2 linked regions of the Alloalcanivorax dieselolei B5 genome follow. The protein of the gene in region 1 interacts with the protein of each later gene in a pairwise test. Links are inferred from orthologs where the notes say so. Each region holds a gene or a part of one and is shown in the gene's direction. Other genes may lie near its edges. The genes, in order: B5T_RS15360 and ung.

Evidence for each region.
Region 2: the proteins of B5T_RS15360 (region 1) and ung interact in binary tests that used the Escherichia coli proteins (3 or more experiments, as listed by UniProt). The link is inferred for Alloalcanivorax dieselolei B5 from one-to-one orthologs.

What each region holds. Positions count from the first base shown.
Region 1 is NC_018691.1:3,443,376-3,446,526, reverse strand. The notes cover bases 182-3,012. They hold B5T_RS15360 (class I SAM-dependent DNA methyltransferase), read left to right. Parts: upstream 182-771; coding sequence 772-2,253; downstream 2,254-3,012. Other genes in these bases: B5T_RS15355 (DUF5655 domain-containing protein), read left to right, coding at 2,281-3,012; B5T_RS15365 (Fic family protein), read left to right, coding at 182-762. In the rest of the region: more of B5T_RS15365, read left to right, coding at 1-181; more of B5T_RS15355, read left to right, coding at 3,013-3,151. UniProt on the Escherichia coli protein: The subtype gamma methyltransferase (M) subunit of a type I restriction enzyme. The M and S subunits together form a methyltransferase (MTase) that methylates A-2 on the top and A-3 on the bottom strand of the sequence 5'-AACN(6)GTGC-3'.
Region 2 is NC_018691.1:1,629,427-1,632,695, forward strand. The notes cover bases 1-2,949. They hold ung (uracil-DNA glycosylase), read left to right. Parts: upstream 1-1,109; coding sequence 1,110-1,790; downstream 1,791-2,949. Other genes in these bases: lysS (lysine--tRNA ligase), read left to right, coding at 1-334; B5T_RS07455 (TetR/AcrR family transcriptional regulator), read left to right, coding at 449-1,117; B5T_RS07465 (enoyl-CoA hydratase/isomerase family protein), read left to right, coding at 1,907-2,949. Outside these bases: more of B5T_RS07465, read left to right, coding at 2,950-3,013; B5T_RS07470 (NAD(P)H-dependent flavin oxidoreductase), read left to right, coding at 3,206-3,269. UniProt on the Escherichia coli protein: Excises uracil residues from the DNA which can arise as a result of misincorporation of dUMP residues by DNA polymerase or due to deamination of cytosine.

The sequences.
Region 1 (3,151 bases):
GAAAAGGAGTTTCGTGGCCCGTTGGGGCGCATTACCCGTGATGCGGTGGATTACATCGCCCGCAATTACCTGAAAGAAACCGTTGTCAAACACCCGGACCGGCCCCAGGTCGAGCGTTTCTGGAACTATCCTCTGGCGGCCATTGAAGAGGCGGTGGTGAATGCGGTATACCACCGCTCCTATGAAATCCGCGAACCGATAGAGGTGCGTATCACCCCTGAGGAATTGGTGGTGTTAAGCTTTCCCGGCCCGGATAGATCGATTCGCATGGAGGACTTGCGGGCAGGCCGCGCCGTCAGTCGCCGCTACCGTAACCGCCGTATTGGCGAGTTTCTGAAGGAGCTGGACCTCACCGAGGGCCGCTCCACCGGTATTCCCAAGATTCTGCGGGTGATGCAGGCGAACGGGTCGCCTGTGCCTGTCTTTGAAACGGACGAGGAGCGCAGTTCGTTTCTGATTCGCTTGCCGGTGCATGAAGGGTTTGCCGGAGACGGCACACAGCAAGTAACCGAACAAGTAACCGAACAAGTAACCGAACAAGTAAGGCGCCTGCTGATCGCTCTGGAGGCCGCCCCCCTGGGTACCAAAGACCTGTTGGGCATCCTGAAGCTGAGCCACCGACCAACCTTTATACAAAATTATCTGCAACCTGCGCTGGAGGTGGGACTGGTGGAAATGACCCAGCCCGATTCCCCACGCAGCCCCACTCAGAAATACCGATTAACCGACAAGGGCAGGCAGTGGCTTGCCCGCGAGCAGTAAGGACCCTGAATGAGCCCCGCGAGTGCCCCGATCATTTCCAAAGTCTGGAGTTTCTGCACCACCTTGCGCGACGACGGCGTCGGGTACGGCGACTATTTGGAGCAGCTCACCTATCTGATCTTCCTGAAGATGGCGGATGAGTACGCCAAGCCGCCCTATAACCGAGAGGTGGGTATTCCGAAGAAGTATTCATGGACAACCCTGAAGAACAAAAAGGGCGCTGAGCTGGAAGTGCATTATGTCGAGCTTCTGATGGCGTTGGGCAAGAAGAAAGGGTTGCTGGGGCAGGTATTCACCAAGGCGCAGAACAAGATACAGGACCCGGCCAAGCTGGCGCGGCTGATCGAGATGATTGACAGCGTGCAGTGGGTGGTGATGGGAGCCGATATCAAAGGTGATATCTACGAAGGCCTGTTGGAACGCAATGCGGAGGATACTAAGTCCGGCGCCGGGCAGTACTTCACGCCCCGCGCCTTGATCCGCACTATGGTGGAGTGTGTGCGTCCAGAGCCGGGCAAGACCATTGCCGATCCGGCCTGTGGTACCGGCGGCTTCTTTCTGGCGGCTTATGATTTCCTGGTGCGGAACCACAAGCTGGACAAGAAGCAGAAAGCCTTTCTCAAGCACGACACCTTTGCCGGTAACGAGATTGTCGCCAATACCCGTCGTCTATGCCTGATGAACATGTTCCTGCACAACATCGGCGAAATCGATGGCGAAGGCGCGGTGTCGCCGAACGACGCCCTGGTGGCCGCTCCATCCAGTGCGGTGGACTATGTGCTGGCCAACCCGCCTTTCGGCAAGAAGAGCTCCATGAGCTTTACTAATGAGGAGGGTGAGCAGGAAACCGACGACCTTACCTATAACCGTCAGGATTTCTGGGCCACCACTTCCAACAAGCAGCTTAACTTCGTGCAGCATATTCGCTCCATGCTGAAAACCACCGGCAGGGCCGCGGTGGTGGTACCGGACAATGTACTGTTCGAGGGCGGCGCTGGCGAAACCATTCGCCGTAAGTTGCTGGAAACCACGGACCTGCACACGATTCTGCGCTTGCCGACGGGCATCTTCTACGCCCAGGGGGTGAAAGCAAACGTATTGTTCTTCGATAACCGTGAAGCCAGCCCCAAGCCCTGGACCAAGGAGGTCTGGTACTACGATTACCGGACTAACATCCACCACACGTTGAAGAAGAAACCATTACGCTTCGAGGACCTGGCCGAGTTTATCGAGTGCTACAACCCAAAAAATCCCCGAAAACGGAAAGCCACCTGGGATGCCGAGAGCAACCCTGAAGGGCGCTGGCGATCATTTACCTATGAAGAGCTCATTGCGCGTGATAAGACCAGTCTGGACGTGTTCTGGCTGAAGGATAAAAGCCTTACCGACCTGGATAACCTGCCCGAACCGGATGAGCTGGCGGAGGAAATTATCGAAAATCTCGAGGCCGGTCTGGCGAGTTTTCGTGCGGTGTTGAGTGAGCTCAAGTGATGGTGTTGTGAATTTTGGGGAAGATTTATGAGTGATATCAAGCTCTTCACTATCACCAACGGGAACGCCGCCGAGTTGCCGGGCAAAGCCGCGTCTCTGGAAAAGGACCTCCAGCAGCATGTGGAAGCCAACATGGAGACCTTGCTGGGTGTGCGTTTTCTGGCCACGGAATACGATACTGGCAAGACTCATAAGGGACGCATCGACTCCCTGGGGCTGGATGAAAGCGGCTGTCCGGTGATTGTGGAGTACAAGCGCCACAGCAACGAGAATGTGATCAATCAGGGGCTGTTCTATCTGGACTGGCTGCTGGATCACCAGGCGGAGTTCCGATGGCTTGTAATGGAGAGGTTGGGGAAAGAGGCTTCCGAGACCATTGAGTGGGGTGGTACACGGTTGATTTGTATCGCGTCTGATTTCAATAAGTACGATGAGCATGCGGTTCAGCAGATTAACCGTAATATCGAGTTGATGCGGTATCGCTACTTTGGCGACGGCTTGCTACTGCTGGAACTGGTCAACGCTCAAACCGCCAGTCGGGCCCTCAGCGGCCTTCCTTCCAGTACGGATCGGACCAGCTCGGGAAAGGATAAAACACAATCAGAGCGGTTGGCGGAAGCTCCCGCTGATCTGAAGGCACTGTTTGACACCGTGTGTGATTATGCTGAACAGCTCGGGGATGAGGTTCAGCGAAAGGAGTTGAAACTGTATACGGTGTTCAAACGAATCCGGAACTTTATGTCCGTGGTGATCATGCCGGGCAAGGCGGATCCGAAATTGCTGATTTATCTGAAGCTGCCGGGTGATCTGGCTGAGGAGGATTTCAGCCGCGATGTCACCCAGATTGGCCATTGGGGGACAGGGAACCTTGAGTTGACGGTGCGTAGTCCCGAGGATT
Region 2 (3,269 bases), 1.8 Mb from region 1 along the record:
AGTGTCGCCGCTGGCCCGGCGCCGGGATGACAACCCGTTCGTCACCGAACGCTTCGAGTTCTTCGTCGGCGGCCGCGAGATCGCCAATGGCTTCTCCGAGCTCAACGACGCCGAGGACCAGGCCGAGCGCTTCAAGCAGCAAGTGGCGGAGAAGGAAGCCGGCGACGACGAGGCCATGTTCTTCGACGAGGACTACATCACCGCCCTGGAGCACGGCCTGCCGCCCACCGCCGGCGAGGGCATCGGCATCGACCGGCTGGTGATGCTGTTCACCAATTCGCCGTCGATCCGGGATGTGATCCTGTTCCCGCACATGCGGCCCCAGGGGCGTTGACAGCCAGCGGGGCGGCTGGCTGTGGTCACGAAGCGTTGCAAAGTGAGGCCTTACTAAGCTTACACCTGCTGGTAAGCTGGAATGGCCATCATTAGCAGAATAACGAGTCGTCCTATGACCACGACCATTCAATACCAAGGCCGCAAGGCCCGCCGCGCCGGCAGCGAACAGCGCCGGCGCGCCATTCTCGAGGCTGCCCTGACCATCATCGTCCGCGACGGTATCCGTGCCGTGAGGCACCGGGCCGTGGCGCGCGAGGCCGATGTGCCGCTGTCCGCCACCACCTACTATTTCAAGGATATCGGCGATCTGATCGCCGACACCTTCACGCTGTTCGCGGAACGGGCCCTCAGTGATGTGATCGGGCCGTTCCGGGATCAGGCCTTCGCGCTGATCCGGCAGCTCGACGGCGCGCCGATCAATAACGCCGAGCAAAGGAGCCAGTTGATTGACCAATTGGCGGATCTGACCACGCGCTTTATCCTTGATGAGCTGCAGAACCGGCGCGAGCACCTGATCGCCGAGCAGGCGTTCCTGCAGGAAGCGATCCTGGACCAGCGGCTGCGGGAGCTGGCGGACCTTTATTTGCAGCAGCAAACGGATATTCTGGTGGAGGCCTGCCGGGCCTTTGGCTCGGACAAGCCGCAATTGGACGCGGAACTGATCCACGGCCAGATCATGGTCATCGAGGTGCGTCTGCTGGCGCACCCCGAATGGGTGGACGAGTCGTCCCTGCGTAACCGGACACGACATTTATTGGACAGGTTGGTACCCCATGTCTGACGCCAAGGCCGCCCTGGAACCGGGGTGGATGAACGTCCTCGCGGCGGAGTTCGACAAGGATTACATGGTGCGTCTGCGGGCGTTCCTGCGTGAGGAAAAGCAAAAAGGCGAGACCGTGTTCCCGCCGGGCCCGGACATCTTCCGGGCCTTCAACGATACCCCCTTCGAGGACGTCAAGGTGGTGATCCTGGGCCAGGATCCGTATCACGGGCCGGGCCAGGCCCACGGCCTGTGTTTCTCGGTGCAGCCGGGCGTGCGGGTGCCGCCGTCCCTGGTCAATATCTTCAAGGAAATCGAACGGGATCTGGGCATTCCCGCCCCCGATCACGGCAATCTGGAGCCCTGGGCCAAACAGGGCGTGCTGTTGCTCAACGCGGTGCTTACCGTGCGCGCCGGCCAGGCCGCCTCCCATCAAAAGCAGGGCTGGGAAGAGTTCACCGATCAGGCCATCGACCACATCAACCGCGAGCGCGAGGGCGTGGTCTTCATGCTGTGGGGCAGCTACGCGCAAAAGAAAGGACGCCTGATCGACCGTCGGCGCCACTGCGTGCTGACCGCGCCGCACCCGTCGCCACTGTCGGCGCATCGCGGTTTTCTCGGGTGCGGCCATTTTTCCCGTGCCAACCAGTATTTGATTCAACAGGGCAAGACCCCGGTGGATTGGGCCCTTTAACGGCTTTTTGCAACACCCGGGGGCTTTCCATGGTTTGATACTTTTCAGATCGACGGTTTCTCCAATCGATTCTTTTTCTATCGGGATTTCTATCGGAAAAAGGAGCCCGTGCCGGCATGACCGACACCGTTCAGTTTCAGGAATTGCCCACCGCCTCCGGCCATGTGATTGGCCGCGCCACCCTTAACGCCCCCGCCGCTCTCAATGCGCTCAGTCTGGAGATGATCGAGTCACTGAGCCGGCGGCTGGACGACTGGCAAAACCGTGACGACATCGTCGCGATCTGGCTGGAAGGCGCTGGTGACAAGGCGTTTTGCGCCGGCGGTGATGTGGTGGCCCTGCACCGGGCCATGGTGCGCCACGCGGGCAAGGACCGGAACCCGGAAGTGGAGGCTTACTTCGCCGCCGAATACCGGCTCGACTACCGCCTGCACCGCTCGCCGGTACCGGTGATCTGCTGGGCGGACGGCCTGGTGCTCGGTGGCGGCATGGGCCTGATGCAAGGCAGCACCTTCCGGCTGGTGACGGCAAACAGCCGGCTTGGTATGCCGGAAATCAACATCGGTCTGTACCCGGACGTGGGCGCCAGTTGGTTCCTCAATCGCCTGCCGGGCCGTACCGGTTTGTTTCTGGGCCTCACCGGCGTTCATCTCGATGCCCGTGACGCGTTGGATCTGGGGCTGGCGGACCGCTGCCTGGACCAGGACGCGGAGCACCTGCTGGACGATCTCGGCGGCCAGAGCTTCACCGGCGAGCGCGCCGCCGACAACTCCCTGCTGTTTCGTTTCTTCCGCGACGCTGCCCACTATCCGCTGCAGTTGGACGGCGCCGTCAGCGCGCGCCGTAATCTTATCGACCGTTGGTGCGACGGCGCTGACTTGCCGGAAGTGGTGGATACCCTGCTGGCGGCGAAGGAGTGCGACAGCTGGCTGGACAAGGCCCGCGCCAACCTCACCGGCGGTTGTCCGCAAACCGCTTTCCTGGTGTGGGAGCAACTGCGCCGGGCGCGTTATCTGTCGCTTGAGGATGTGTTCCGCATGGAATGGACGCTGTCGGTGCAATGCGCGCTGCACGCGGATTTCCGTGAAGGCGTGCGCGCGCTGCTGATCGACAAGGACGGCAAACCGCGCTTCCGCCACCGCAGTGTGCATGAGGTGCCGGCGGGGTACATCGACACTTTCTTCAAAAACCCGGCGCCGCAGCATCCGCTGGCGGATTTGTAGGCTCCAGGAAGGTTCGCCTGCAGGGCAGGCTCCTACAGCGGCTTCGTCAGCGAGTTTTTTGTAGGAGCCTGCCCTGCAGGCGAACCGCCCCATAAATACCAGTGATAATGAGTATGCCCGCATTGCGCTGGTGCCCCGCGCCGCCGGGCGTTAGGGTTAGGCTCCTTCTTCGTTCCAAGCAGGGAGCTAGGCATGTCTTTCCAGCATTACAGCTTGATTCAAGCGCCCATGGCCGGCGGTATCAGTGGTGCCCGTT